3 regions of the Klebsiella planticola genome follow, and region 1 is predicted to be linked to each of the others. Evidence: predicted binding sites of a transcription regulator. Region 1 holds the regulator's gene; each other region holds the start of a gene.

Region 1 (10,165 bases):
AAGCGCATTGACTGCGCCAGGGCGGACAGATTTTATTCATTCGAGTGATGTAAGCAAACGTTTATTATGCAATGAAATGCTTTTTGCATAGATTAGTGTGATTTGTATCGCTTTTATTGATCACGCTGGTCAAGGCGTGCGCCGTAACAACTGTTTCAGCTACGTAAAATTAGGTAAAAGGCTGGCCCAGGATGCAAAGGCTCTTTAGAATCAAAGCACTTGCTTTTTATTCTGCTCCGTTAAGGAATTCCCATGCTCAAATCAACTCTGGCGGCGGTGGTTGCCGTTTTCGCCATTTCAGCTTTCTCTCCGGCAATGGCAGCGAAAGGCGATCCTCATGTACTGCTGACGACGTCTGCGGGCAATATTGAGCTGGAGTTAAATAGCCAGAAAGCACCGATTTCCGTGGATAACTTCCTGAAGTACGTGAACAGCGGCTTCTATAACAACACCACCTTCCATCGCGTGATTCCGGGCTTCATGGTGCAGGGCGGCGGCTTCAACGAACAGATGCAGCAAAAGCAGCCGAACCCGCCGATTAAAAACGAAGCCGATAACGGTCTGCGCAATACCCGCGGCACTATCGCGATGGCGCGTACCGCCGATCAGGACAGCGCGACCAGCCAGTTCTTCATTAACATTGCGGACAACGCCTTCCTTGACCACGGGCAGCGTGATTTTGGCTATGCGGTCTTCGGCAAAGTGGTGAAAGGCATGGACGTGGCGGATAAGATTTCTCAGGTTCAGACGCACAACGTCGGACCGTACCAGAATGTACCGTCCAAACCTGTCGTCATCCTCTCAGCGAAAGTCCTGCCGTAAGCCTTTCTGTGCGCGGGTAACATCGCCCGCGCCACATCGGCCTCTCTGCGTAACCCGAAATTGCTGCTTATACTTGTGGCAAACAGGGGACGATAAGGGAGGCGACCATGCGTTCACTCACCGATAAGCAAAAATCCCAACTCTGGGAACAGACCCGCAATGTGAATTTTCAGGCCAGCCGTCGTCTTGAGGGCGCAGCGATCCCGCTGGTGACACTGACTGCCGAACAAGCGCTGGCGCGTGTCGCCGAGATCAGGAGGCGTCATGAGCAGTAAATATGGCGACGATCGCGACCCTTACCTCTACCCTGCGCTCAATGTGATGCGTAACCGTCTCGGCATTCGTCAGGCGCAGCGGCTGGAGCAAACGGCCTGGGAAATCACCTCCCTGCGTGCGGCGACGCTGCCGCTGGGACCGCGTGGCCGCGGGCTACCTTACCTCTGTTTCATTCATCATCAGCTGTATCAGGATATCTTCGACTGGGCGGGGCAATTCAGAGAAGTCGATATCTATCAGGGTGATACCCCTTTCTGTCATTTTGCGTGGATTGAGAAAGAGGGCAATGCGCTGATGCGGGCGCTGGAGGACGAGGACTATCTCAGCGGAATCAGCCGCGCGACGTTTGTCACGCGTCTGAGCTGGTACTACGGGGAAATCAACGTCCTGCACCCGTTTCGCGTCGGTAGCGGCCTGGTTCAGCGGATTTTCTTTGAACAGTTGGCTCTTCACGCCGGGTTTGTGCTCGACTGGCGGGATATCGACCCCGATACCTGGAGCCAGGCTAACCAGCTGGGGGCGATGGGCGATCCCGAACCCCTTGAGCGGATCTTTCGCAAAGTGGTAAGCGAAGCGTGAGAATCTGAGTAGAATAGCCCGGTTTTATTCTTTCCGGAGCCGCTATGATCCTGCTTATCGACAACTATGATTCTTTCACCTGGAACTTGTACCAGTACTTCTGTGAACTGGGGGCGGAAGTGCTGGTCAGGCGTAATGATGAGCTGACGCTTGAGGAGATAGCGGCGTTGCTGCCGGAGAAAATCGTGATCTCTCCCGGGCCCTGTACACCAAATGAGTCAGGCATTTCGCTGGCGGTGATTGCCCGTTATGCCGGTCAGATTCCGCTGCTGGGCGTTTGTCTTGGCCATCAGGCTATCGCCCAGGTCTTTGGGGCCACTATCGTGAGAGCGGCGAAAGTGATGCACGGCAAGACTTCCCCCATCCATCATAACGGGCAGGGGGTCTTTCAGGGGCTGAATAATCCGCTGACCGTCACTCGCTACCACTCTCTGCTGATTGATCCCGCGACGCTTCCCGAATGTTTTGAGGTGACGGCCCGCAGCGACAGCGGGGAGATTATGGCCATTCGCCATCGGGAGTGGGATCTCGAAGGGGTACAGTTCCACCCGGAGAGTATTCTCAGCGAGCAGGGACATCAGCTGCTGGCAAACTTCCTCAACCGGTGATTTGTAGTTGCCATTGACTGATTTTTTATGCATATTTTGTGATTAGATTATCACAATAATGACCGCATAACGAAGAAGGATGGCATGACATGGCAACTGAGCAACCGGTAATTACCCGCGCCACATTCGATGAAGTTATTTTGCCGATTTATGCACCGGCAGAATTCATCCCGGTCAAAGGTAAAGGTAGCCGCGTTTGGGATCAGCAGGGCAAAGAGTACGTTGATTTCGCCGGCGGGATTGCGGTGACGGCGTTAGGGCATTGTCATCCGGCTCTGGTCGCGGCGCTGCATGAGCAGGGAGAAACCTTGTGGCATACCAGCAATGTCTTTACCAACGAGCCGGCGCTGCGTCTGGGCCGCAAGCTGGTGGATGCCACCTTCGCCGAGCGCGTGGTGTTCATGAACTCCGGCACCGAAGCGAACGAAACGGCGTTCAAGCTGGCCCGCCACTACACCATTACCCGTCACAGCCCGTATAAGACCAAAATCATCGCCTTCCATAATGCCTTCCACGGCCGTTCGCTGTTCACGGTATCGGTGGGCGGGCAGCCAAAATATTCTGATGGCTTCGGCCCGAAACCGGCGGACATTATCCACGTGCCGTTTAACGATCTGCATGCGGTGAAGGCGGTGATGGATGACCACACCTGTGCGGTAGTGGTTGAGCCAATTCAGGGGGAAGGCGGGGTGATGGCCGCGACGCCGGAGTTCCTGAAAGGACTGCGCGAGCTGTGCGATGAGCATCAGGCGCTGCTGGTATTTGATGAAGTGCAGTGCGGCATGGGGCGTACCGGTTCGCTGTTTGCATATATGCACTACGGCGTGACGCCGGACATTCTTACCAGCGCTAAAGCGCTGGGCGGCGGCTTCCCGATCAGCGCTGTACTGACCACCAGTGATATTGCCAGCGCATTCCACGCCGGTTCCCACGGTTCGACCTACGGCGGTAACCCGCTGGCCTGCGCCGTCGCCGGGGCGGCATTTGATCTGATTAATACGCCGGAGGTGCTGGAGGGCGTGAAGGCGAAGCGCGAGCTGTTTGTGCAGCATCTCCAGCAAATTGACGCGCAGTTTGACCTGTTCAGCGACATCCGCGGTATGGGGCTGTTGATTGGCGCGGAGCTTAAGCCGCAGTATAAAGGCCGGGCACGCGATTTTCTCTATGCCGCGGCAGATGCGGGCGTGATGGTGCTGAATGCCGGGCCGGATGTGATGCGCTTTGTCCCTTCGCTGGTCATCGACGAGAAGGATATTGCTGAAGGCATGGCCCGCTTTGCCCAGGCGATAAAGCAGGTTCTTAACGCTTAATCGCGCGTAGCCAGATACCGTGATGCGGGCGCTGACGCCATGCCACCGAGGAGATGGTGTGCATGGTGTTCAGATGGTCGAGGATCCGCTGCAGATGTTGCTCCATTGTACTCAACGGGCCCCGGCTCACCTCCACATCCTGCGACTCCATAATATTCACATCGCCAGCGCTGCCGGGACCGTCGGAGTCCAGCCGCTGTTGACAGCGCTGGAGCGCAATCTCACAGGATTCCAGGTAACGCCGGGCCAGCTCCGGCGTCAGCATATTGTGCTCGCGGGCGAGGGTGGTCATGGCGTTGATATGCTCAACAATAAACTGGCTGTGGGTGACCCACAGTTTCATATCATCAAGATAATGTGTGTTAAAACCGGGTTCCTGCATGGCCTGATTCAGCGAGTTATACAGCGAGTTATGTGCCTGATTGACGCGCATCCGGCGATAGGCCAGCGCCGGGGCCTGATGATCGTCGCTGAGAATTAGCCTGATCGCTTCCTGATCGGCTTCCAGCGCGTCGTGAGCGTTTTTACGCAGTAGCCCGCTTTGCCATTGCGGCCATAGCCAGACCATGCCGCCAAAGGCGATAAGGCAGCCGATAAGCGTATCGATAAGCCTGGCGACAATATACTGCTCGCCGTTGAGCGTCAGAAGCTGCAGGGTATACACCGCCGTCACGGTAAAGCCAACCATCGCCCAGCCATAATGCTTGCGAATAATCAGGTAGCTCAGCAGCGTGACGAGCAGCATCGCGGAGAGCGTATAACCCTCCGGGACGTGAAAGTGCAGCGCCAGGCCGGCGATAGCCAGACCGGCAAGTGTACCTGCCGCCCGATGGACGATACGTACCCGCGTCGCGCCGTAGCCGTTTTGGGTCACAAAAAGCACCGTCATCAGGATCCAGTAAGGCTTGGGAAGGTTCAGGGCGCTTCCCATCAGGCTCGCGGCCGTTAGCATCACGCAGATACGCGCAGCGTTACGTAGCGCCGGCGATTTTAATGAGAGATAGCTCTTTAGCGCGGGCAGCAGCGGCAGACGGCGCTCTTTATCCGCCATCAGGTTGCGAGCATACAGCGGGCGCTGGGTACGCAGCACCCGGGCTATTCGGCTGAAGTGCCAGGCGCAGAACTGCCCTACCGGGTTGTCCGGATGCTGCCAGGCGATTTTCTCCAGCGCGCCGATTTGCTTATCCATATGAAAGCGTTGCGGGTAGCGGTGGTAGAGAATGTCATCGGCCAGCACCCGCAGGCGTGCGGCAACGGTTTGTGCGTTCCAGCGGATCACCGCCTCGGCATGGCTGCGCTCTACCAGTTTTTGTACTTCTTCGGGTTGGTGCAGGCTGACGGAGATATGTTCCTGCAAATCCAGCGCCATCTGAAATGCCCGCAGCAGGCGCTTGTGGTCATTGCGCTAGTTCGCCGCCAGCATATGCATCTGCTGGTAGCATTGGGTGATCAGGTCCACCACCTTCTGCTGGCGCGTGAGCAGCGGCGGCAGTGAAGTGGTGGGATCGATATGCTGGGTCAGCAGGCTGTATTTGGCTTCGCAGTAGTTAGCCAGCTCGCGATAAAGCAGGCTCAGCGATTCGCGCAGCGGCTGCTCGCGCCATAGCCAAAACCAGAACCAGTTAAACAGGCCGTACCACAGCGTCCCGAGGGCGTAGATCAGCAGTGGCTCCCAGACGGGCATGTTCCCGGCAAGGCTCAGGGTAAAGATTGCGGCAATTAACGACGCGGGCAGAAGCCTGGCGTGCAGAGAGCTGATCTCCGCCGTTACGCCCAGCAGTAGCGCCAGGCCGCTGAGAATCAAGGGCAGCGGGATATCCTGCTGAAGAAGAAGCTGGACCACCAGGCTACAGCCGGCAAACAGCGAGCCGCCAATAATCAGACGTTTAAAAAAGCGTTTGTGCGGCGTATCCAGACCGGCGACGTTACAGCAGGCGGGCACCAGCGAAAACAGCAGACCTTGCTGTAAGTGACCGAGGAGGAGACCGATTGCGACAGGCAAACACAACACCAGCGTTTGCCGCAGTGCATAGTTGACTTCCGGGTGGTAAATCAGCCTGCGCCACATAGAGGGAAAACAAAAACGGCGTGTTGCGCAAGCAACACGCCGTTTTATCGACTTAACGCGTACCGTATACGACGATAGTTTTACCGTGTGCGGAGATCAGGTTCTGATCTTCCAGCATCTTCAGGATACGGCCAACGGTCTCGCGGGAACAGCCAACGATCTGACCAATTTCCTGACGGGTAATTTTAATTTGCATACCATCAGGGTGGGTCATCGCATCCGGCTGTTTTGCCAGGTTCAACAGCGTCTGAGCGATGCGCCCGGTGACGTCGAGGAAGGCAAGGTTACCCACTTTTTCTGAGGTCACCTGCAGACGGCGAGCCATCTGCGACGACAGGCGCATCAGGATATCCGGGTTAACCTGAATGAGCTGACGGAATTTTTTGTAGGAGATTTCGGCCACTTCACATGCGGTTTTCGCACGTACCCAGGCGCTACGCTCCTGGCCTTCTTCAAACAAGCCTAATTCACCGATGAAATCGCCCTGGTTGAGGTAAGAGAGGATCATCTCTTTACCTTCTTCATCCTTGATGAGCACAGCCACAGAGCCTTTGACGATGTAGTACAACGTTTCTGCTTTTTCACCCTGGTGGATCAGCGTGCTTTTAGATGGGTACTTATGAATGTGGCAATGAGACAAGAACCATTCGAGGGTAGGGTCTGTTTGCGGTTTGCCAAGCACCATGCGCGGTTATCCTCTGTTATAAGCTATCTCCGGGTGCCGACACTACACGGCATCCGGGCATGCAATCGTATTGTTTCCCTATGCCTGGGAAACGGCTGGTGAGTTTTCTTCAGCCTGTAATGTGAACTCCTCTGCATACATGCAGTACATCAATGTAATACTGTAGCATCCCGACTGTTTTAGCATAGCTTTTGCCGCATGTCTCCTGGTGTCTCGCTTCAGCATGATGCAGGTCGCCTTCCGTTGCGAGAATTGTTATGTACGCGTAATCTGTCAGGAAAATTGCAACCTCGGAGTTAAATTTTATGCAAGCTCGTGTGAAATGGGTTGAAGGGTTAACCTTCATCGGAGAGTCGGCGTCAGGTCACCAGATTCTGATGGACGGCAACTCCGGAGATAAAGCGCCAAGCCCAATGGAGATGGTGCTGATGGCGGCGGGCGGATGTAGCGCGATCGATGTCGTGTCTATTTTGCAGAAAGGTCGTCACAACGTGACCAACTGTGAAGTCAAGCTGACGTCTGAACGTCGGGAAGAGGCGCCGCGCCTGTTTACCCATATCAACATGCATTTTATCGTCACCGGTAAGGAGCTGAAAGAGGCGGCCGTTTCCCGTGCGGTGGATCTGTCGGCGGAGAAATACTGCTCGGTGGCGCTGATGCTGCAAAAAGCGGTGAATATCACCCACACCTATGAAGTGGTGGAAGGCTAAGCAGCCTTCCCGGAGAGCGGCGCAAACGCCTTATCCGGGAGCCGTGAGTGAAGGACGAAAACCCCGCTTAGCGCCAGGCGCTCGGGGTTTTTTAACGTGGTTAACTGATTTTCTTCCCTTCCATCAGCCGTTCGACTAGCGGCGTCATGATGAGCTCCATCGCCAGCCCCATTTTCCCGCCAGGCACCACCAGCGTATTGATATGCGAGATAAACGACCCCTGCAGCATCGCCAGCAGCCAGGGGAAATCGATATCCTGCAGGTTGCGGAAATGGATCACCACAAAGCTTTCATCCAATGACGGAATGCCCTTCGCCGCAAACGGGTTGGAGGTGTCGACAGTGGGGACGCGCTGGAAGTTGATATGGGTGCGCGAAAACTGCGGCGTAATGAAGTTGATATAGTCTTCCATTGAACGGACCACGGAATCCATCACCGCTTCACGGGAGTGGCCGCGTTCACTGGTATCGCGGATGAGCTTCTGAATCCATTCCAGGTTGACGATAGGCACCACGCCGACCAGCAGGTCGACATTCTGCGCGACGTTATACTGCGGCGTAACAACCCCGCCGTGCAGCCCTTCATAAAACAGGACATCGGTCGGTTCCGGTAGCGGTTGCCACGGTGTGAATGTGCCCGGCACCTGATTCCACGGCACCGCCTCATCATAGGTATGCAAATACTTGCGCGACTGACCGCTACCGTTACGCCCGTACTCAAGGAAGGTGTTTTCCAACAGACCGAAGTCGTTGGCTTCCGGACCGAAGTAGCTGATGTGTTTCCCCTGATCGCGCGCTTTGCGGATCGCCATGTCCATTTCCGGGCGGGTATAGCGATGGAAGCTGTCGCCTTCCACCTCAGCGGCACGCAGGTTTAGCTGTGCGAAAATTTTACGAAAGGCGAGGCTGGTGGTCGTGGTTCCCGCGCCGCTGGAGCCCGTGACGGCAATCACCGGATGTTTGGCAGACATAACAACTCCCAGATTAAACGATGTGTGGCGCCGCCTTAGCCGTGAAACTGCTTGCGGGGCATGATGTTGACCGTCTCGTGCAGTTCTGACCACACCAGTACGGCTTCTCCGCTTTTCAATTGCTGTTTGACGTCGGCGACTTTATCCGCCAGCGAGCGTTCATGTTCACCATAATCGGTGCCTTCACGCAACACAAAGCTTTCGATCAGGTTATCCAGCGTTTCGGGATCCAGATCGTGCCAGGGAATAATCATTTTTGTGCTCCCAACCAACGGGTTAACCAGTCCGGGATACGCTTTTCCAGCCACATTTCCGGCTTGCGCAGCGTGCCGCCAACGAATCCGACGTGTCCGCCATTTTCTGTCAGCTGATACTCGACGTTTAGCGGGAGTTGCTCTTGCGGCGGAATGGAGTGGTGGTCCATAAAAGGATCGTCCTTCGCATGAATGATCAACGTCGGTTTAGTAATGTCGCTGAGCCGCGGCATTGCGCTACACTGGCGATAGTAGTCCAGCGCATCCGCAAATCCGTGAATCCGGGCAGTGATCATATCGTCAAACTCGCGGATGCGGCGCATACCTTTGAGCTGGCGCAGATCAACCGGTAGCGAGCCGGGATAGGCTTTCAGCTTACGCGCGGCGTTGGCCTTTAACAGATTGAGCAGATAACGTTGATAGACCCGGGAAAAGCCCTTGTCCATATGATAGCTGCAGGCTTCGAGCATGAACGGGGCTGAGACAATAACCGCGGCATCCAGCGGGACATTATCGCCTTCTTCGGCCAGCAGGCAGCCCAGCATATTGCCGCCCAGCGAATAGCCGACGGCGGCGGTCGGCACCGCACCCCATTCGCGTTGTAGCCAGTGCAGGAACCAGCTGCCATCTTCGGTTTCACCCGAATGATAGATGCGGTTATTGCGATTGGGTTCGCCGCTACAGCCGCGGAAATGCATCACCACGCCCAGCCAGCCGCGCTGCATGGCTGCATGGATAAGGCCATGAGCATAGGGGCTGTGCAGGCTGCCCTCCAGCCCGTGGAACACGACCAGTCGCGGTTTATGTTGCGCCCCGGCGGGGTCTTCGCTCCACGCCAGATCGACAAAATCACCGTCCGGGAGTTCAAGTCGCTGCCAGTGCGGCGTGAATCCCAGCTTACGGCGAATCAGGCGCGGCAGCATGGTCTGCAGATGACGATTGCCCACGCCGCGCATAGGGTGAAACTCGCGCGAGTCGTCTTCGGGGGGCGTCATTTCTGTGGGGGTGATTTCAACCATAGCACCAGAGCAGTTAATCATCTTATAAAACAGTATACCGCGCATGAAGTGCGCAGGTTATCCAATATGTGGTCTTGCGGCCTGCGCTATAGGTTACACGAAATTGAAGCCGGATGAGGACTGCTCTTGCGGGATAAGGATGACCCGCTACCCGGGAGGGCTGGAAGGGGAAACGGCCCCGCCAGGAGCGAATGGCCGTGGGGCTGGCTCAAAACATGCTGTTGCCGCTGGCGGTTTTTTCCGGAACCGTCTGAATAACATCCCAGTGCTCAACGATCTTGTTCTGCGCATCGAGGCGGAAAATATCGATAATCGCCCGGGTGACGCCCGGCTCGCGGCCGGTGGACGCAACGTGCAGAACGACATAGTCGCCGTCGACAATCACCCGTTTAATCTCGCTGTGAGAGTCGGGGAATTTCTCTTTCAGAAAGGCGATGAATTGACGAAAGCCTTCAGGCCCATCCTTCGCGCCAGGATTATGCTGGATATACTCCTGCCCGAGGTAGGTTTTTGCGGCATCAAAGTCTTTATCGTTCAGCGCCTTATTATAAAAAGCGATGACGTTTTCTTTGTTCTTTAATTCGCTTGCGGTGTAGGCGGCAAAAGCAGAGTGGGTCAGGGCGCAAAGCAGTGAGAGGGAGATGAGCGTTTTTTTTACCATGGCAATGCCTCTTCGCAGATGAGTGTTGCGGTTTTTAGCAGGGGCATATCACGGCGTGTTCCCATAACCTGGCGCCGCTGCGTTTATGCCCCCTGCCCGATCATAACCGGTCTTAACCTTCCTGCAGCATCTGTTCCAGCTGCTCTTGTGCATCCAGCCAGGCCATTTCACACTCTTCCAGACCGGATTTGGCACTGGCCTGC
Region 2 (10,165 bases), 420 kb from region 1:
CGGCGCTGCGGGGGCCGGGGCTGGCTGAGCGGGCTGCAGTTCAAAAACAACATCGACCTGATCGTCAAACTGAATGGTCGCCTGCTCGTAGGTTTCCTGTGCGGAAACCGGGGCCGCATCGGCAGCTTTCATCATGCGTACCATCGGGCTCGGCTGGTAGTTCGACACATGGTAGCGAACGCTATAAACCGGTCCCAGCTTGCTGTGGAAACCTGACGCCAGCTCTTGCGCCTGATGCACCGCGTCATCAATGGCCGCTTTACGCGCTTTGTCTTTATAGGCATCCGGTTGCGCAACGCCCAGCGAAACAGACCGCACTTCATTCAGACCCGCTTTCAGCGCGCCATCCAGCAAACCGTTCAGCTTGTCCAGCTGGCGCAACGTTACTTCGACGGTGCGCACCGCACGATAGCCTTTCAGGATGCTTTTGCCATTCTGATAGTCGTAATCAGGCTGGGTGCGCAGGTTGGCTGAGTTAATATCTTTTTTGGCGATGCCGTTCTTTTCGAGGAAAGAGAGATACTGCGCCACGCGATCGTCGGCCTGCTTTTTCGCCGACGCGGCGTCTTTCGCGGCAACATTCACTTCAATTGCCAGGGTGGCGATATCCGGCACAGCGGCTACGCTGGCGGTCCCCGAAGTCACAATATGCGGGCCATTCGGCAATTCATTTGCCTGTACTGCCATCGCGCTCAATCCGATTGCTGCCGCCAGGGCCATGAGTTTTAACTTCACTGTCGTTTCTCCATCTTACATTGGGTCGCCCGTCTACGGACGCATGTCTGCAAGCTTAACGCGTCCGCGGAGAAAGTCCATCGGACTAAGCCTGGTAAAACAGAGCCTGGACATGCTGGAGACCGTCTTTCGCCAGCTGCAGCGCAATAAACCACATCACCAGGCCGACCAGCACATTAATAATCCGCTGCGCTCGCGCGGTACGTAAGCGTGGCGCCAGCCACGCTGCCAGCAGGGCCAGTCCAAAGAACCACAGGAATGATGCGCTAATGGTGCCTAAGGCAAACCAGCGCTTTGGCTCCACGGCCAGCTGCCCTCCCAGGCTGCCCAGCACGACGAAAGTATCGAGATAGACATGCGGGTTAAGCCAGGTAACCGCCAGCATGGTGACGATAATTTTCCAGCGTCCCTGCTTCATGACTTCCGCACTGGCCAGTTCCAGGTTGCTGCTCAGCGCCGTTCTCAAGGCGCCGAAACCATACCAGAGCAGAAAGGCCACGCCTCCCCAGGTGACCAGCGCCAGCAGCCACGGCGACTGCATCAGCAACGCGCTACCGCCAAAAATACCGGCGCAAATCAGCAGCAGATCGCTCAACGCGCACAGCAGCGCGATCATCAGATGATACTGCCGGCGAATTCCCTGATTCATCACAAACGCATTTTGCGGACCGAGCGGCAAAATCATAGCCGCTCCCAGGGCAAGCCCCTGAAAGTAATACGATAACATGGTGTTTTTTCCGGTAGGTCGTTAATGCCGGGGAATATAGCGCGATAAAATCATTAGAGGAAATTGAAAATTTTAATCATTAATAAGTTTAACTAATACAGCAGTGGCAATAAAGGCCAGCATCGCTGGCCTCTGGATCGGCGGCTGAATTACTCCACTTTCTCCTGCGGACGAACCATATGAACATCCATCTGCGGGTACGGGAAGCTGATGCCGTTAGCGTCAAACTCGCGTTTAATACGCTCCAGCACATCCCAGTATACGCTTTGCAGATCGCTGCTCAGACTCCAGACGCGCACCACATAGTTCACCGACGACGCCCCCAATTCATGCAGACGTACGGTCATTTCGCGATCTTTGAGAATACGATCTTCCGATTCGATAATACGGGTGAGCAGCTGCTTGACCTTATCGATATCGGCATCGTAGGACACGCCGATAATAAATTCGTTGCGCCGCGCCGGCTCACGGGAAAAGTTAATGATATTGCCGGCGATAATTTTACCGTTCGGAACCACCACAATTTTACCGTCTGCCGTACGCATGGTCGTAGAGAAAATCTGCACGCTCAGTACCGTACCGGCGACGCCGCCGAGATCGACATACTCACCCGCGCGGAACGGGCGGAACATCACCAGCAGTACGCCAGCGGCCAGGTTAGACAGCGATCCTTGCAGCGCCAGACCTACGGCTAAACCGGCGGCACCGAGGACGGCGATCACCGATGCCGTCTGCACGCCTACGCGGCCTAATGCGGCAATCAGGGTGAACGCGACAACGGCATAGCGTACCAGGGCGGACAGAAAATCGGCAACGGTCGCATCAATCTTACGCGCCAGCATCAGTCGGTTCACCGTATTAGAGATGACCCGTGCCACAATCATACCGACGATAATAATCGCGATAGCGGCAACGATATTGACGGCATAGCTCAGCAGTAATTCCTGATTGCGCACCAGCCAGGAACTGGCGTTGTGTAGGCTATCGCCAACGTTCAACTCTTCCATTTAATCTTCCTTATGAATACCCGTAGGGGGAATAAAAAACCCAACCTGTACAGCGACAGGTTAACTAAGGGTAAACAATATGCACATGATTTGCCAAGTTGATCACAATTCTCAGCGAGATATCGCGTTGTTCAGCCATAAAAAAAGCCCGCTATTCAGCGGGCTTTCGGGCAAGAAACAGACGTTTCTTACAGAACGTCGATCGCGTTCAGCTCTTTAAATGCCTGCTCCAGACGCGTCACCATGGACGTCTGTGCAGCACGCAGCCATACGCGCGGATCGTAGTATTTCTTGTTCGGCTGGTCTTCGCCTTTCGGGTTGCCCAGCTGGCCCTGCAGGTAAGCTTCGTTGGTTTTGTAGTACTGCAGGATACCGTCCCAGGTTGCCCATTGGGTATCGGTATCGATGTTCATTTTGATAACGCCGTAGCTTACGGAGTCTTTGATTTCCTGAGCGGAAGAACCGGAACCGCCGTGGAAGACGAAGTTCAGGCTGTTGTGCGGCAGGTTGTGTTTCTTAGAAACATATTCCTGAGAATCGCGCAGGATGGTCGGAGTCAGCACGACGTTACCCGGCTTGTACACGCCGTGTACGTTACCGAAGGAAGCCGCGATAGTGAAACGCGGGCTGATTTTGCTCAGTTCAGTGTACGCGTAATCAACGTCTTCCGGCTGAGTGTACAGGGCAGAAGCGTCCATGTGGCTGTTGTCCACGCCGTCTTCTTCGCCACCGGTGCAACCCAGTTCGATTTCCAGAGTCATGTCCATTTTGGCCATGCGCGCCAGATATTTAGAGCAGATTTCGATGTTTTCGTGCAGAGACTCTTCAGACAGGTCAATCATGTGAGAAGAGAACAGCGGTTTGCCGGTAGCAGCGAAGTGTTTTTCACCCGCGTCCAGCAGGCCGTCGATCCACGGCAGCAGTTTCTTCGCGCAGTGGTCGGTGTGCAGAATAACCGGCACGCCGTAGTGTGCAGCCATCTGGTGAACGTGATGTGCGCCAGAGATAGCACCCAGGATTGCTGCGCCCTGAGGAACGTCAGTTTTCACGCCTTTGCCCGCGATAAACGCTGCGCCGCCGTTGGAGAACTGAACGATAACCGGAGAACGAACTTTTGCAGCAGCTTCCAGAACGGCGTTGATGGAGTCAGTACCCACACAGTTAACCGCTGGCAGAGCAAAGTTATTTTCTTTAGCTACCTGGAACACTTTCTGAACGTCATCACCAGTGATCACGCCAGGTTTTACGAAATCAAAAATTTTAGACATGTTACGTAGTCCTGTATCTTCGGCCGTTTATGCTCGCCATCATTCGTGCGGCAGTCCTCTGGCTTACCTCGCTTACCCCGGTTACGTAAGAACCTGGCGTTCGCGCTGTCGCCACCTTCCGGCAACACGAATTATTTAGAGCAACAAATTGAATTTTATTTGCAAAACAGGCGGGATTTCCCCGCCTGATCAAACTTACTTCTTAGCGCGCTCTTCAAGCATAGCTACTGCTGGCAGGACTTTACCTTCCACGAATTCGAGGAATGCGCCGCCGCCAGTGGAGATGTAGGAAATTTTGTCCGCAATGCCGAACAGGTCAATCGCTGCCAGGGTGTCACCACCGCCAGCGATGGAGAAACCTTCGCTGTCAGCGATGGCGTTAGCCACGATTTCAGTCCCTTTACGGAAGTTCGGGAATTCGAATACGCCAACCGGACCATTCCACAGAATAGTTTTAGCGTTTTTCAGGATATCAGCCAGTTTCTGTGCAGAAACATCGCCCAGGTCCAGGATCTGCTCGTCATCTTTGATGTCGTTAACAGATTTCAGCGTCGCGGTCGCCGTTTCGGAGAACTCAGTTGCCACGCGAACGTCGGTCGGAACCGGGATATCGCAGGTGGTCAGCAGGCGTTTCGCTTCGTCAACCAGGTCAGCTTCGTACAGGGATTTACCCACGTTGTGGCCCTGAGCGGCAACGAAGGTGTTGGCGATGCCACCACCGACGATCAGCTGGTCAGCGATTTTAGACAGGGAATCCAGAACGGTCAGTTTGGTGGAAACTTTAGAACCACCTACGATGGCAACCATCGGGCGAGCCGGTTCTTTCAGCGCTTTACCCAGCGCGTCCAGTTCGGCGGCCAGCAGCGGGCCTGCGCACGCAACATCGGCGAATTTACCGATACCGTGGGTAGAGGCCTGCGCACGGTGTGCAGTACCGAAGGCGTCCATGACGAACACGTCGCACAGCGCCGCGTATTTTTTGGACAGCGCTTCGTCGTCTTTCTTCTCGCCTTTGTTGAAGCGAACGTTTTCCAGAACAACCAGTTCACCGGCTGCAACTTCAACGCCATCCAGGTAATCTTTAACCAGACGTACCGGGTTAGACAGTTTGTCTTTCAGGTAATTAACAACCGGCAGCAGAGAGAATTCTTCGTTGTACTCGCCTTCGGTCGGACGACCCAGGTGAGAAGTGACCATCACTTTAGCACCCTGTTTCAGCGCCAGCTCAATGGTCGGCAGAGAAGCACGGATACGCGCGTCGCTGGTTACTTTCCCGTCTTTGACTGGTACGTTCAGATCGGCACGGATAAAAACGCGTTTACCAGCCAGATCCAGATCGGTCATCTTAATTACAGACATGGTGAATCCTCTCAATGATTCTTAAAGTTTTGCAGACGCCATACGCTCCATCGTGAACAATGTTGCGCAGGGATGTCTCACCTGAAACCAATAACGGCCATCGCTAACGTCGTGTCGAGCATCCGGTTAGCAAAGCCCCATTCATTATCACACCAGACCAATGTTTTGATCAGATGAGCACCACTGACTCGGGTTTGGGTGCCATCAACGATGGCGCTGTGCGGGTCGTGGTTGAAATCTATCGAGACCAACGGCAATTCCGTATAGTCAACTATACCATGAAATGCACCTTGTGCTGCTTTTTGCAGCAACTGGTTGACTTCATTAGCCTTTACAGGTTTTTTCACCGTCACGCTAAGGTCAATCGCCGTCACATTAATCGTCGGTACGCGGACCGCAATCGCCTCGAAACGGTCATTAAACTGCGGGAAAATTCGCGTGATCCCCGCAGAGAGTTTGGTATCAACCGGAATAATCGACTGGCTGGCCGCGCGCGTACGGCGCAGATCCGGATGATAAGCGTCGATCACCTGTTGATCGTGCATGGCGGAGTGGATTGTCGTTACCGTTCCTGACTCAATGCCGTAGGCATCATCTAACAGTTTTATGACCGGGATAATGCAGTTGGTCGTGCAGGAGGCGTTGGAGACAATACGGTGCTCCGTACGCAACTCATCATGGTTCACGCCAAATACAACGGTCGCGTCGAGATCGCTGCTGCCGGGATGGGAAAAGAGCACTTTCTTTGCCCCTGCCCGAATATGGGCTTCGCCATGCTCACGGCTGCCGTAAACACCGGTGCAATCGAGAACAATATCAACCGCCAGCTCCTGCCAGGGCAGCGCCTCAATCGAAGGTTCATGCAGCAGGCGTATGGCATCATCGCCGACATACAGCTGCTCTCTCTCCTGGCGAACATCCCAGGCAAAGCGCCCATGGCTGGTGTCATATTTCAACAAATGCGCGATGCCCGCGGCATCCGCCAGCTCGTTGATTGCCACCACGGTAATTTCCGCACGACGCCCGGATTCATATAAAGCGCGAACCACGTTGCGTCCTATGCGACCGAAGCCATTAATCGCGATGCGTATGGTCATAGGTCTCCTGCAAGGTTGTCCCTGATTTGAGATGGCTGACAGAGTAATCCAGCCACGCCCGAAGGGAAACCTTACCCGTCGCAAACTGCGACTGATTGATTAATTGTCGAACATTTAATCGACTGAAACGCTTCAGCTAGAATAAGCGAATCAGGGAATAAAAGGAATGACTGTCCAGCCAAAGAAGACAGTTATCTGACGTACGTCACATTTTACCTACTGAGACGGGGGGCAATTATCCCAGTAAGTCGTAATAATCATTACGGCATAACTGGAATAATTTACCTTCACGCAATCCGATACTCACCTGATTCCAGCATCTCCAGCGTCAGGTCGCCAGGCCGGCTAGTTTCCAGGACCCGACGAACATTCGGTCCGTCGGTACGCTCATAAAACGCCTCAGCATCAGCTCGCGATAATCCACCAGCCAGTTTACGGCCCACCAGTCGTGTACGAAGCGCATTGGCTGGGGCGCGAATAAACAGCGAGTAATCACAAAACGCAGCTAACGCTCGCCATCTTTCGTCATCGCGCAATAACCAGTTTCCTTCCACAATCACAATCGGCGCCGTCACTGTGATGGCCGCTTCTACCGGATCATGCTTTTGCCGGTCATATTGCGGCCAGCATCCTTCCCCTTCCCTTATCTGGCGCAGATTCTGCGCAAGTTTCCCCACATCAAAGGTTTCCGGCGCACCTTTGTAGGCCCGCAGATTATGGGTATCCAGCCAGCTGTTATAATGATGGAAGCCATCCATCGGCAGCGTCTGGATCTCCGGCAAGCAAGGATCATGGCGAGAGAGGTATTCCCAGAAACTTGTCAGCGTCGATTTACCCGTCCCCGGCGGTGCGCTGAGAAAAACGATCGTTCGTCGCTGCGGGTTAGCGGCATGTATTTTTGACAGCTGCTGCAATAACGGTTTGTGAACGTTCTGTATCTCATCATCCTGGTAATGTGCTTCAACCTGGAGCCCATTCACCGTTAGTTCGATTTTCACGGCGTTAATTCCTTTAAAATCGCCGTCACTGCCAGCGTCATTGCCGTCTTGACCATTGCGCTAAAGCGCACTTCAGACCACGCAGCAAAGTCAGCAAACTTCATCGACTCCAGCGCACCATAAAGGGTCGCGTTGCGGGTGATACTGTTGACGTTGCTGACAAAATCCCAGGTAATGTCATCGGCAAAACCGGGGATATTATCCTGCTCGTTCAGGTACTGATAAAACTGAGAAAAATGAGTAATGTCGGCATAAAGCCACTTATCCATTTTCCCCAGCGCATAAATCAGACGTAACGCAACGTCGATATCGTCAAGCGGCCCACTCTGGGCGAGTAACGGCTTCACTGCATATTCCACGATCTCTTCATCGTTATTGACGAACAGCGACGGTAGAAAGCGCTTAATGCCCTGGAGCAAAATGTTATGTGCCGTCGTCATAAACGAGAGTAAATTATTTTGAGCATCCAGTTGCTCAAGCACATCGTCTTCTGTCAGCGTCGTCATTCGTTTCTCGATGAATCACCATGAATGCAGGGAGTCTATTATATTACACGTTCGATCCGCGCCGCCGATCAGTAAAGTTTGCGTGCGCACACCATTCGCAACCTGTTGGATCCCTTTAACAAGATCGCCGCCCGTGACCCCCGTCGCGCTGAAGAGGATCTCGTTTCCCCCTACCAGTTCGTCGAGCGTATAGATTCGGTTGATCTCAACGCCCATCTCCGCGCAGCGCTGACGTTCCTGGGTTGCAATCAGACGATGATCTGCGCTATCCCCTTTCGCTTCGCAAAAATCGATCAGCTCAGCCTGCATATCGCCCCTCAGCGCTTTAACCGCACAGGCTGAAATAACCCCTTCAGGCGCCCCGCCAATGGTATACATCAGGTCATAGGGATTATCTTGCATACAGGCCAGCACGCTGGCGGCAACATCGCCATCGGGCAGAGCAAAAACCTTGACGCCAAGTCGTGTCGCCTCAGCAATCGCCGGTTGAAGGCGCGGTTTATCCAGCGTCACCATACGCAGTCGCTCCAGCGGTTTGCCCAACGCCTCTGCTACATTACGCAGATTGTCTGCCAACGGCAGCGCCAGATTAATCGCCCCTTTGGCGCAGCGATTAACAACCAGTTTTCTCATGTACATATCTGGGGCGTGTAACAAACTGCCACGGGGTGCAAACGCCATGACGGCCAGGGCGTTGCTTTGCCCCATCGCCACCATTCGGGTTCCTTCGATAGGATCGACGGCGATATCTACCTCAGGCCCGACGCCGTTTCCCACCTCTTCACCAATCCACAGCATCGGGGCTCGATCAATCTCCCCTTCGCCAATGACGATTCGTCCACGGATGCCAATACTGTTCAATGCTTCCCGCATTGCCGTCACGGCCAGACCGTCAATCTTGTTTTTATCGCCGCACCCGGTTTGTGGCCAGGCGGCCAGCGCAGCCTGCTCCGTGATGCGAAATAGCGGCCATGCCAGCGACATCATATCGCCGCCTCCCCGATATCAACGCCAAAGTGCGCCAAAAGGTATTTTTCTGCATTTTCATTCCAGATACCGTGCGTCTCTTCCACCAGCTGCGCCAGTTCTTTGAATAATGGGTCAGTTTTCCCTTTCTCCGCAAAATCAGCAATGGCAGTCAACGGCATGGTAACGCCGTTATATATAAGCTTTTTACCCCCGGGGATCGCAGGTAAATTCAGTACGGTTTCCGGAACCGCATCAAGGCCGCCAATGTGCGTCACCATAAACGACGGTTGCAGCTGGCCGGTTGCACTGAGCGCAATTGCCTCTTTCATATCATCCGTTGAACCACCGGATGTCCCGACAACGTGAGTACTGTTGTAGTGCACGTTATAAAAATTAAACGGCACTTTGAAGTGACTGTCCGTAGGGCCGGCAAAGAAGTTCAGGCAACCATCTTCCGCGAGCAAATCATCAGCCATTTCAATGACTGCAGGCACTGCCGCATACACAAAGATATCATCAAAACCTATGTCATTGGTTAACGCACGCAGCATCGCTGTCGGAGAATCCATACCGGAAGTATTCACATAGATAAGCTCAATCCCCTTTTCTGCCGCCAGCTCAACCGGCAACAGTTTTTTAGCCTGTGCCAGTCGCGCTTCGTCAATATCGACCACCACCACGCGTGACGGCTGAATACTGCCGTTAATGGCATAATCTATTGCGCCAATACCCATCGGCCCGGCGCAGGCCAGAAGGGCAATGCTTCCCCCCGGCTTAATCCCCATACGATGCTCATAGACGTAAGGCGTCGTATGATAGTTTGCGTTATAGGCGCCAATAATGCAGCACATCGGTTCTGCCAGTGAGGCGGCGGCAAAGTAAGATCCGTGGTAAGGCAAAACGCATCCCAGGTTAATCGCGACCTCCGGGATAATCATATATGTCGCATTGCCGCCAAAATATTCATAGCTGTACCCCGCTGAATAGCCACTTGGTAATCCCATCGCGGGTTGCAAAACAAAACGCTGACCTTTCTTATATTTATCCGTCAGGTTTTTTCCAACCTCAACAATGATACCTGCACATTCATGCCCGGTAATAACCGGATGGTTTTCCAGATCGTCCGGTACGCGTTTATGATCGCTCCCTAAGGCTGCCGCTTTCCAGGTGGATAAACAAACGCTATCGGATATTACGCTGACTAATAATTCATTATCTGTAATGGCAGGTAGTTCAAACTCGCGGATACGAATATCCTGCTTGCCATATATGGCAGCAACTTTCGTTTTCATATTCACTCCAATAATAGAATAAGGTTAGTTCGCAGTAATGCGTTTAAATAAATCGTCCAACAGTGGGTCACCAATATAATTTTTAATCAGCACTAATGGCTTTTCACTCACACGTTTAACACGACCTTCAAGACTGGCATGGGTGACAATAATATCGGCATCTTGCGGAACGTTTTCGATGGCGTAATGCGTTACATTAATATTCAA
Region 3 (10,165 bases), 1.2 Mb from region 1:
AGCTGGCGAAGAAAAATAAAGGGATCATCATTATTTCCTCCGAGATGCCGGAGCTGCTGGGTATTACCGACCGTATTCTGGTTATGAGCAACGGTCTTGTTGCCGGAATTGTTGAGACAAAAACTACTACGCAGAACGAAATTTTACGTCTTGCGTCGTTGCATCTTTAAGAGCAGGGGCTTCTCATGAGTGCGTTAAATAAAAAAAGTTTTCTCACGTACCTGAAAGACGGTGGGATTTACGTTGTTCTTTTGGTTTTGCTGGCGATTATTATTTTCCAGGACCCGACGTTCTTAAGTTTGCTGAACTTGAGTAACATCCTGACTCAGTCTTCGGTGCGTATTATTATCGCGCTCGGCGTTGCCGGGCTGATTGTGACCCAGGGTACCGACCTCTCTGCCGGTCGCCAGGTCGGGCTGGCGGCGGTTATCGCCGCAACCATGCTCCAGGCGGTCGATAATGCCAACAAGGTGTTCCCGGAGATGGCGACCATGCCGATTCCGCTGGTGATCCTGCTGGTCTGCGCGATCGGTGCGGTTATCGGGCTGATTAACGGGATCATTATCGCGTATCTGAACGTGACGCCGTTTATCACCACCCTCGGTACGATGATCATTGTCTACGGCATCAACTCCCTGTACTACGATTTTGTCGGCGCATCGCCTATTTCCGGCTTTGACAGCCACTTCTCGCACTTCGCGCAAGGGTTTATCGCGCTGGGATCGTTCCGCCTGTCGTACATTACGTTCTACGCGGCGATTGCGGTGTTCTTCGTGTGGATCCTGTGGAATAAAACCCGTTTTGGTAAAAATATTTTTGCCATCGGCGGTAACCCGGAAGCAGCGAAGGTTTCTGGCGTGAACGTGGCGCTGAACCTGCTGATGATTTATGCCCTGTCCGGTGTGTTCTATGCTTTTGGCGGTCTGCTGGAGGCCGGGCGTATCGGTTCGGCCACCAACAACCTCGGCTTTATGTATGAACTGGATGCGATTGCGGCCTGCGTCGTCGGCGGCGTGTCGTTCAGCGGCGGTGTGGGTACGGTGCTTGGTGTGGTGACCGGGGTGATCATCTTCACCGTTATCAACTACGGCCTGACCTATATCGGCGTAAACCCCTACTGGCAGTACATCATCAAAGGGGCGATCATTATCTTCGCCGTGGCGCTGGATTCGTTGAAATACGCGCGCAAAAAATAATCGTCCGTTGTTATCCTGCCCGCGCCATTGGCGCGGGCTTTTTTTCGTCTTTTGATCACGGCCTGGGCGAAAGTGGGAGATTGTTGCCGCGGCCTCAGTCCGGTTGTTGGGGGACATGTCGTAGAGTGCGCTTAGCCCAAACTACCGTTTACCTGAACCAGGCTACGATAAACGGCTTACCGCGCAAGGCGGCATTCTGCAGAAGGGGATGGCGAACGGGCCGGGGGAAAGCATGCCGTCATCAACGACCGTCACTTACTCTTTTGCAGTTCCAGCAGCTGTTCTGGCGTGACGGCAGGATAGGACTGCGCTCCCTCAGGCACTTCCTGCAAAGTTGGTATCGGTATCAGCGGCCCTAAAAAGCGGGGTTCGCGTTTGAACACGTATAAATCTGCCAGCGCGCCAAACCGGGCGCCAAACTCGCGTAAACGCACGTTCCACATATCTTTCGGCGAAGGTACGGCGTAACACTGCGCCTGGATCCCCATATGCAGGGCGATAAACAGCGCTCGTTCGCAGTGGAAGCGCTGGGTAATGATAATAAAGTCGTTAGTATCGAAAACCTTGCGGGTGCGCACGATAGAGTCGAGGGTACGGAACCCGGCGTAATCGAGCACGATATCGGCGGGGTCGACGCCGCCTTTGATTAAATCGCGGCGCATGGTCATCGGTTCGTTGTAACTTTGCAGCGCATTATCGCCGCTGAGCAGCAGGTAGTTCACCTTGCCGCTATTGTAAGCGTTCAGCGCCCCCTGAATACGATAGCGATAATACTGATTAATCACTCCGGTGCGATAGTACTTGGCGGTACCGAGCACCACCCCCACCTGGCGGTAGGGCAGATCCTGGAGTTCATCATAGATATAGGGAGCGGTTTTCCAGCTCATCCAACGGTCAAGACCCAGCACGGTCAACAGCAGCAGGCCGAACAGGACTAACAGGCTGTATAACACACGCTTTAACATTCACCTGACTCATGTGGACAATGGAGCTATCAGGCTACTTTACCCGCCGGGCAAGAGCAAGAAACCATCGTTTAATTGCGGGGATTTTCAACAATGCGGGCCGATGGGGCCCGCATGGCGGGTCATTTAGCCGAGCAGGACGCGATCAATATTGTGACAACCCAACGCTTTCAGCGTTGCGACGGTTGCATCCCACTGAATCAGCGCCGCATCGGCTTTCTCAGCCAGAATGGCGCGCTGAATATCCGGATAGTCATATCCGTTGAGGCTCAGCAGGTTGAGCGCTCCCTGCAGCGGCGGCAGCGTCGGGTTAAACGCCGCGTTTTCCGCATAGCTACCGGCGAAAATGGTGCCGTCTTTCAACTCCAGCGCCACGCCGGAAGGTGAGTGGCTGTAGGGCATATGGCAGCGGTTGGCTGCCTGAATAGCCGCCTGCGCCAGAGTGTCGCCGGTCAGCGGGAAACCATGATCCTGTTCATCCATCAGCAGCGTTTTAATCTCGAGGTCCTTCGGACCGAAGGCATCCGGCAGATAGTGCTGCAGCGAATGCGCTTCGCGACCCGGCAGATGAATACGCAGGACCTGGCTGCTGTTCAGCTCATTCATAAACTGACGACAGTGACCGCAGGGGGTGTAGTTGACGGTAATGGCATTCAGCGACTGTTCGCCGCGCAGCCACGCGTGGCTAATGGCGCTTTGCTCGGCGTGCACGGTTTGCTGCATCGTGGCGCCGAGGAACTCCATGTTGCCGCCAAAATACCAGCTACCGCTAATGCCGCGAGCGATGGCGCCAACGTTAAAATGGGAGAGGTCGGCGCGCGCACAGGCCGCCGCGAGCGGCAGCAGCGCAAAGGCCAGCGCGTCTTCATCAAGGCCCGTTGCGTTCCGCAGCGTCGCGACCTGGCCGGCATCCAGCAAAGCCGGGAAGTGCGGGTCGATCAGCATCGGTGCGATGGCCGCTTGCAGGTCTGCCGCCAGAAGGGGAAGAGCAGCTTGAAAACGTGGGTGCATGGCGTTGCCTCATAACAATGTAATGGGAATCTAGTGTACGGGCGGGGGTAGCCCGTATATGTGATTAATATCTCATTGTTTATGCAACATGTTTATGTTGCACCAATAAATGTTATGTAAATCACATTTATCCCACGATAGCCAGAATCAGCGGGAACAAAAAGGGGGCCACCAGCGACGTGATAATCCCGCACAGCACCAGTGCCAGGGAGCTGAACGCCCCTTCCTGATAATCCAGCTCCGCGCAGCGGGCGGTTCCCAGGGCATGCGATGCGGTCCCCATTGACAGGCCGCGCGAGGCTTTGGTGCGAATGCGCATCAGGTTAAGCAGGCTGTGGCCAAAAACCGCGCCGAGAATCCCCACGAAAATAACGCACACCGCGCTGATGGCCGGAATACCGCCAATGCTCCCGCTGACCGCCATAGCAATCGGCGTGGTGACCGATTTCGGCATAATGGACGCGGCGATTTGCGGTGTTGCCCCGAGCAGCAGCGCAACGGTGGTGCCGGTCACCATCGCGACGACGCTACCGATAAAGCAGATCGTAATGATCGATTTCCAGCGGGCGCGGATCTGGTGCAACTGCTCATACAACGGGAAGGCCAGCGCCACAACCGCAGGCTGAAGTAAATCGTTGAGAATTTTACTGCCCTGAAAATAGCGATCGTAGGAGATACCGTTGAGTAACAAAAAGGGGATGATCACGACCATCGCCACCAGCAGAGGATTTAGCAGCGGAAATTTAAACCGCGCGGCCAGCTTGCGGGCGAGGAAAAAAACGATCAGCGTCAGCGGCAAGGACCACCAGATTTCATGCATCATCTTTGACGTCCTCTGTTTGACCGACCACTTTACGCTCGCCGTGAACCAGATGTGAGCTCCAGCTCACCACCAGGAAGACCACTAATGTACTGATCGTGCAGGAGATTGCCACCGGGCCAAGCTGCGCACGCAGCAGATCCCAGTATTGCATGACGCCAACGCCGATGGGCACAAACAGCAGCGCCATATAGCGAATCAAGATGTTGCAGCCGGGGTTGACCCATTTCGGTGGCATAATCTGTAGCGCCAGAAGAACGAACAAAATCAGCATGCCGATGATGCTGCCGGGAATGGTAATGGGCAGCAGGGAAGCAATAAAAATCCCGGCGTATAAACAAGCATAGATCAGGACAAAAGCCCGCAGGTACTGCCAGATAATATTCAGCGATTTACTCATGGTAATAACCCTTGATGAACCGTATTCATCATACAATTAAACCTTGAAATGTGCTACCGATCACATCATGAATTCCAGGCATAGATTGAATAGAGTAATGGAACCTTCGGGCATGCGGAATGCATGTTGATGAATCCTGCGATAAATAATAGTGAAAACGGCTCAGGGAGAGCGGGGGATCGCGCTTTAGCCCCGCCGCTCCGGCACAACCCTGCTGTTCGTTGCGCGGCAAATTAAGCCTGATACGCATGGCGCTATCCCTGCCTTATCACACGTTTCGACCGGTAAGCGCAGCCGAGCCACATTGAGATCTTTCAACCGACGCACAGAGGCGCTACCATAGCGCCTCTTTTTTTTCCGGGTAACAATATGCGTGTATTACTGGCGCCGATGGAAGGCGTGCTCGATTCGCTGGTGCGCGAGCTGCTGACCGAGGTTAACGATTACGATCTCTGCATCACCGAGTTTCTGCGGGTGGTGGATCAGCTGCTGCCGGTAAAATCGTTCTATAAACTGTGCCCGGAACTCCATCATCAAAGCCGCACGCCTTCCGGCACCCGCGTCCGGGTGCAGCTGCTGGGGCAATATCCGCAATGGCTGGCGGAAAATGCCGCGCGGGCGGTGGAGCTGGGCTCCTGGGGCGTCGACTTGAACTGCGGCTGTCCGTCAAAGCTGGTGAACGGCAGCGGCGGCGGGGCGACGCTGCTTAAAGATCCGGAGCTTATTTATCGTGGCGCAAAAGCGATGCGTGAAGCGGTACCGGATCATCTGCCGGTGACGGTCAAAATTCGCCTGGGCTGGGACAGCGGCGCACGCCAGTTCGAAATTGCCGATGCGGTAGAGCAGGCCGGCGCGACGGAGCTCGTGGTTCACGGACGCACGAAAGAAGACGCTTATAAAGCGGAGCGGATCAACTGGGCGGCGATTGGCGAAATCCGCCAGCGGCTGTCAATTCCGGTTGTCGCTAACGGCGAAATCTGGGACTGGCAAAGCGCACAGGAGTGTCTGGCGGTCACCGGCTGCGACTCGCTGATGATTGGTCGCGGCGCGCTGAACGTGCCAAATTTAAGCCGGGTCATCAAATATAATGAACCGCGCATGCCGTGGCCGCAGGTCGTGGAGCTACTGAAAAAATATACGCGTCTGGAAAAACAGGGCGATACCGGGCTGTATCATGTTGCGCGAATTAAACAGTGGCTCAGTTATTTGCGCAAAGAATATTATGAGGCGCTGGTCGTGTTTAATGAAATACGCACGCTGAAAACCTCGGCGGACATTGCGGTAGCCATTGCCCGTTATTAGGAAAGATTGTTAAATCGCTCACACTTTATTACTTCGGGACCATCTGCTGATGGGAATTTCTGTCGCTGAGTGATATCGTGCTAGTCATATATTCAGGGTTGCTACTGATACAGGCAAAACCTAAGCACTTCCGCCATTCGTGGCTGGAGTGCTTAGGTTTTTTTTTGCCTTTTATTTTTGAGGAATAAAATGGTTATTTAAAACAATAAGTTATGACCTGTCCGGTTGCTTCAACAAAGCAGTTGAATGGCTGGCGGGCCAGGTATTGAAAAAATAAATATAAAGACCAAAAACGGGTGGGTTTATTGCCTGGGGCCAGCTATTACCCTTATTCAGTCACAACGGATATCATTATGCACAACAAAAAAATAAATCACCTCCTGTTGATAGTGACATTTTCTCTGTTAACTCCCGGCGCTTTTGCCGCGGAAACGGAAAAATGGAACGGTACGGTATTAGGTTTTGAGAACCCGCAAAAAGGTCTGCTCGGAGAGATGTCAGGGATTCGTCCAATCCTTGAAGATAACGGATTTAATTATAATCTCGGTTACCTCAATGAAATGGGTTACAACGCCGGTGGCGGATATAATCATGACAAACAGCTGGCTTATATCGATCAGGTCGCTCTGACCTTTACGCAGGACCTGGAGCGCTGGACCGGGATCCCGGATGCACGCATCGAGGGAAATATCGTTAACCGTAACCACGATGACAACCTGACCACCCAGCGGTTACAGGATCCGCGGGTTAATTTTAACGATCTGGCGCAGGAGAGCTGGGGAGGTCAGTCGATTACTCGTCTTGGCTGGCTGACCTTTGCCCGTAGCTTCGATGACCGCCGTCTGACGTGGCGTATCGGCATGATGAATAAGGTGCAGACCTTCGATCAGATTATCCCCTGCGATTTCCAGCTGCTTTCACAGTGCGGCGGTAAGTCCGCCAACTCGATGACCTGGAACAACTGGAACGTCCATACCTGGGGAACGACCGTGGAATATAAGCTGACCCCGACGCTGACGCTGAAGGGCGGTGTCATGGAGCAAAACCCGGAGGCCTCCTCTCGCAGCCACGCGTGGAGCTGGTCGACAAAAGGCAGTAAAGGCATTCTGCTGCCGGTAGAGATTGAAGCGCGGCCGGTAATCAACGGCCTCTCCGGCGCGTATAACCTCGGTGTGCTCTACACCAACGCGCCGCAGAGCGATCTGTATACCGGAAAATCCGGCGGCCCCGGAGCCACTGACCCACAAGGATATGCGCAACACGATAGCACCTGGTTTCTGTATGCCGGGATGAACCAGCAGATAACCCGCCATGTCGACGACCCTGACCGCGGGATGAGCGTCTCGCTGAGCGGCAGCTATAGCGATCAGCGCAGCAACTACATCCATACCTCCGTGGCCGCATCAATGCGCTATCGCGGCCTCTTTGACGCCCGCCCGCAAGACTGGCTGGGCTTTGGCCTGACCTGGATGGATATGAGCAACCATTATGCGCGCAACCAGCAGTATATGAATGAGGTCAGCGGAGCTACGGACTACTACGCGGCGAACTATCAGCCGGTGGCCGGGCATTCGGTGAATGCTGAACTGTACTACCGCCTGCGTCCGGTTTCGTGGCTTGAGCTGCAGCCAGGCCTGCAGTACTGGCATCGCCCGGGCGGCGTCGCTCAGACTCAGGATGCCTGGGTAATCGAGTGGAAAACCGTGGTGACTTTCTGAATCGACAGGCCGACGGACATCTGCCCGCCGTGCGGGCGGGTGTTATCCGACGCGTCGGTTATCCAGACGGTCGCGAAATTCCAGCGGCGTGCAGCCGAGGTGCTGGCGGAAGCGTAAACAGAAATAGGCGCTATCGGTAAAGCCCGCGGTTTGGGCTACATCAACGATTTTTAGCTGGCTGGAGGTCAGCAGTTGTACCGCCACCTTGAGCTTACGCAGAAAAATATACTCTTTGAACGTCATGTTAAACAGCTGCTTAAACATGCGCGAAAAGTAGGACTTCGATACCTGGCACCGCTGCGCCGCCTCCAGCGTGGTGGTCTCCCAGGCTTTATGCTCTTCAATCTCATACACTAATTGCCGCACTCTGCTCACAAAGTCACTGCCGGGAGCATGGGGGAACGTCTCATCATCGTGGTCCAGGGAGAACACGAACTCCATCAGCAGAGCGATGCTTTTCAAAAATACCGCCTGGTTATCCGCTTTCTTTCCCAGACTCACGGCCCAGTCAAACAGTGCCGTCAACTGCCCGCCGGTCGCGGGATCCGGATACAGAACCCGGATGCGATCCTTTTGTCGGGAAAAATGGCTCACCGCCAGCGGATTGAGAAAATCAAATTCAAACTGGAACAGATAGCGGTTGTGATTGTACTCGGGAGTCAGGTACATCGCATGGGGGATCAGCGCCGGTACGAAAATCAGCGTGCCGTTTTTTATCGGGAGCTGCCGATCGTTGATGCCAAAATAACCACAGGAACGATCGAACCACATTAATTCATACATAAAGTGAAAATGTGTCTTTACATCATCGCCAGAATACTCGGGGAGCTGATATTGCTGCAGGTAGTAGAGTTCTTGGGTCAGCGTAATGATATTTTCATATGTTACCGGGTCATCATGCATAAAACGCCTCCTTTTTTATACTATATGCCGATCGGCAAATAAAACAAAAAGCGTTCTTAATGTAAATGCGATAGCCATCACAGGGCAGGTTCACTTTTATTATATAGCTATCCTCTATTTATACATATTGAGGGAGGAGACGGGACTACAATGGCCTTGTCAGCAGCAACAACCTTTCTTTGTATGGGGCTATCATCAATGAACAGAATAATGCCATTAAACTGGTATCAGAAAATGGGCTATGGACTTGGAGACACCGCCTGTAATTTGGTATGGTCATCCATCATGTTATTTATGGCCTATTTTTATACGGATATATTTGGTTTGTCACCGGCGCATATGGGGACGATGTTTTTAGCCGTTCGGGTAATTGATGCTTTTTTTGATGTGGGGATCGGCGCGGTGACTGACCGCACGCGCACTAAATATGGCCAGTTTCGTCCTTATTTGCTGTGGTTTGCGATTCCGTTTGGCGTAATGTGCATGCTGACCTTTTACACGCCTGATTTTTCCTATACCGGCAAGCTGATTTACGCCTATTGTTCTTATACCCTGCTATCGCTGTTATATAGCGCCATTAATGTTCCCTATTGCGCGATGATTAACAATATCAGCCAGAGCTCCGTCGAACGGGTATCGTTGCAATCCTGGCGCTTCGCCATGAGCTCCGCAGGTGGGCTATTAGTCTCAGTGGCCGCGCTTCCTGCGGTGGCATGGCTGGGGAAAGGAAATATCCAGAATGGCTATTTTTATGCCATGGTGCTGATTAGCAGCCTGGGCATTATTTTGTTTTACCTCTGTTTCTTCCTGACCAAAGAGACCTCGATCGCGACAATCGATGCCAATCGCGGGAGTCTGTTGCAGGATCTGCGTATATTATTGAAAAACCGGGACTGGCGCATCCTCTTTACGCTTAACGTCGTCAATCTGGTCGCGGTTATCTTTAAAATGGGGATCATTATTTACTTCTGTAATTACGTTTTGCGACGCAGCGACCTGAGCAGCATGATGATCACCATATCAATTGTTTCCGGGTTAGCCGGAACCATTTTATCGGTCTATATTTTTCGTGGCATGGATAAGGTTCGGGGATTTAAGCTGGCGATGTTGCTCGAGGCGATATTACTGGCGCTGCTCTATTTCTTTTCCCAGTCGTCGCTAATCATTATTTTTGCTTTTATTATTGCGATTAATTTTATTCAACTGGCGGCCACGCCATTGCAGTGGGCGATGCTTTCGGATGTCGTTGATGCGATTGAAAGAGATACCGGTAAGAAAATGAGTGGTATCGTTTTTTCAACCAATCTTTTTGCCATCAAATTAGGTATTGCAATCGGCGGTGCGCTGATGGGCTGGCTATTGTCATGGAGTGGTTATATCGGTGGCGCGGCGCAGCAACCGCAGGCGGCAATTCTGACAATTAAATTAATTTTTACCATATTACCGGCGGTTCTGGTGCTGGCGTTGGTGCTCATTATGCGCCGTTATTCTTTATCCGATCGCTCGCTGGCGATGGTGGAAAAAACCAGTACGTTATAATTTAAAAAGGACGTGGTTAATGATTAAAAATCCAGTATTAGGTGGTTTTAATCCTGATCCGGCAATCTGTCGGCGGGGCGCTGACTATTATATTGCCGTTTCGTCATTCGAATGGTTTCCCGGTATTCCGGTCTATCATTCCACCGATTTAGAGAACTGGACGTTACGCACCCATGTGCTCAACGATCCGCAAACGTTGGATCTGCGCAAGCTGCGCTCCGCCAAAGGTATCTGGGCGCCGTGTCTCACCTGGTGTGAAGCCGACCAGCTCTTTTACGTGGTTTACGGCATCATGAACGCCATGAATGGCC

Evidence for each region. Region 1 encodes CRP, which controls carbon source genes, mostly activating them, when cyclic AMP is high. Its sites were predicted from a motif close to ATGTGANNNNNNTCACAT; they were not measured.
Region 2: the regulator CRP is predicted to act here: its motif matches at 6,387-6,404, upstream of epd (erythrose-4-phosphate dehydrogenase).
Region 3: the regulator CRP is predicted to act here: its motif matches at 4,441-4,458, upstream of MC50_RS00270 (CidA/LrgA family protein).

The regions. Positions count from the first base shown of each region.
Region 1 is NZ_CP026047.1:1,272,612-1,282,776, reverse strand. It holds gene ppiA (peptidylprolyl isomerase A) at 253-822, shown strand; gene MC50_RS06315 (YhfG family protein) at 930-1,097, shown strand; gene MC50_RS06310 (putative adenosine monophosphate-protein transferase Fic) at 1,087-1,677, shown strand; gene pabA (aminodeoxychorismate synthase component 2) at 1,722-2,285, shown strand; gene argD (bifunctional acetylornithine/succinyldiaminopimelate transaminase) at 2,375-3,595, shown strand; partial or broken gene MC50_RS06295 (YccS/YhfK family putative transporter) at 3,585-5,663, opposite strand; gene crp (cAMP-activated global transcriptional regulator CRP) at 5,716-6,348, opposite strand; gene MC50_RS06285 (OsmC family protein) at 6,654-7,058, shown strand; gene MC50_RS06280 (phosphoribulokinase) at 7,159-8,028, opposite strand; gene MC50_RS06275 (YheU family protein) at 8,064-8,282, opposite strand; gene MC50_RS06270 (hydrolase) at 8,279-9,301, opposite strand; gene MC50_RS06265 (nuclear transport factor 2 family protein) at 9,510-9,962, opposite strand; gene MC50_RS06260 (ABC transporter ATP-binding protein) at 10,075-10,165, opposite strand, start outside.
Region 2 is NZ_CP026047.1:849,620-859,784, forward strand. It holds gene MC50_RS04000 (oxidative stress defense protein) at 1-735, opposite strand, end outside; gene argO (arginine exporter ArgO) at 821-1,462, opposite strand; gene mscS (small-conductance mechanosensitive channel MscS) at 1,612-2,469, opposite strand; gene fbaA (class II fructose-bisphosphate aldolase) at 2,658-3,737, opposite strand; gene pgk (phosphoglycerate kinase) at 3,933-5,096, opposite strand; gene epd (erythrose-4-phosphate dehydrogenase) at 5,174-6,193, opposite strand; gene MC50_RS04030 (nucleoside/nucleotide kinase family protein) at 6,481-7,191, opposite strand; gene MC50_RS04035 (MltR family transcriptional regulator) at 7,188-7,697, opposite strand; gene glpX (class II fructose-bisphosphatase) at 7,713-8,684, opposite strand; gene MC50_RS04045 (zinc-binding dehydrogenase) at 8,681-9,958, opposite strand; gene MC50_RS04050 (PTS mannitol transporter subunit IICB) at 9,983-10,165, opposite strand, start outside.
Region 3 is NZ_CP026047.1:55,457-65,621, reverse strand. It holds gene mglA (galactose/methyl galactoside ABC transporter ATP-binding protein MglA) at 1-170, shown strand, start outside; gene mglC (galactose/methyl galactoside ABC transporter permease MglC) at 186-1,196, shown strand; gene sanA (outer membrane permeability protein SanA) at 1,448-2,161, opposite strand; gene cdd (cytidine deaminase) at 2,288-3,172, opposite strand; gene MC50_RS00275 (CidB/LrgB family autolysis modulator) at 3,300-3,995, opposite strand; gene MC50_RS00270 (CidA/LrgA family protein) at 3,985-4,392, opposite strand; gene dusC (tRNA dihydrouridine(16) synthase DusC) at 4,762-5,694, shown strand; gene MC50_RS00260 (carbohydrate porin) at 6,048-7,412, shown strand; gene MC50_RS00255 (helix-turn-helix transcriptional regulator) at 7,455-8,315, opposite strand; gene MC50_RS00250 (glycoside-pentoside-hexuronide (GPH):cation symporter) at 8,526-9,854, shown strand; gene MC50_RS00245 (family 43 glycosylhydrolase) at 9,874-10,165, shown strand, end outside.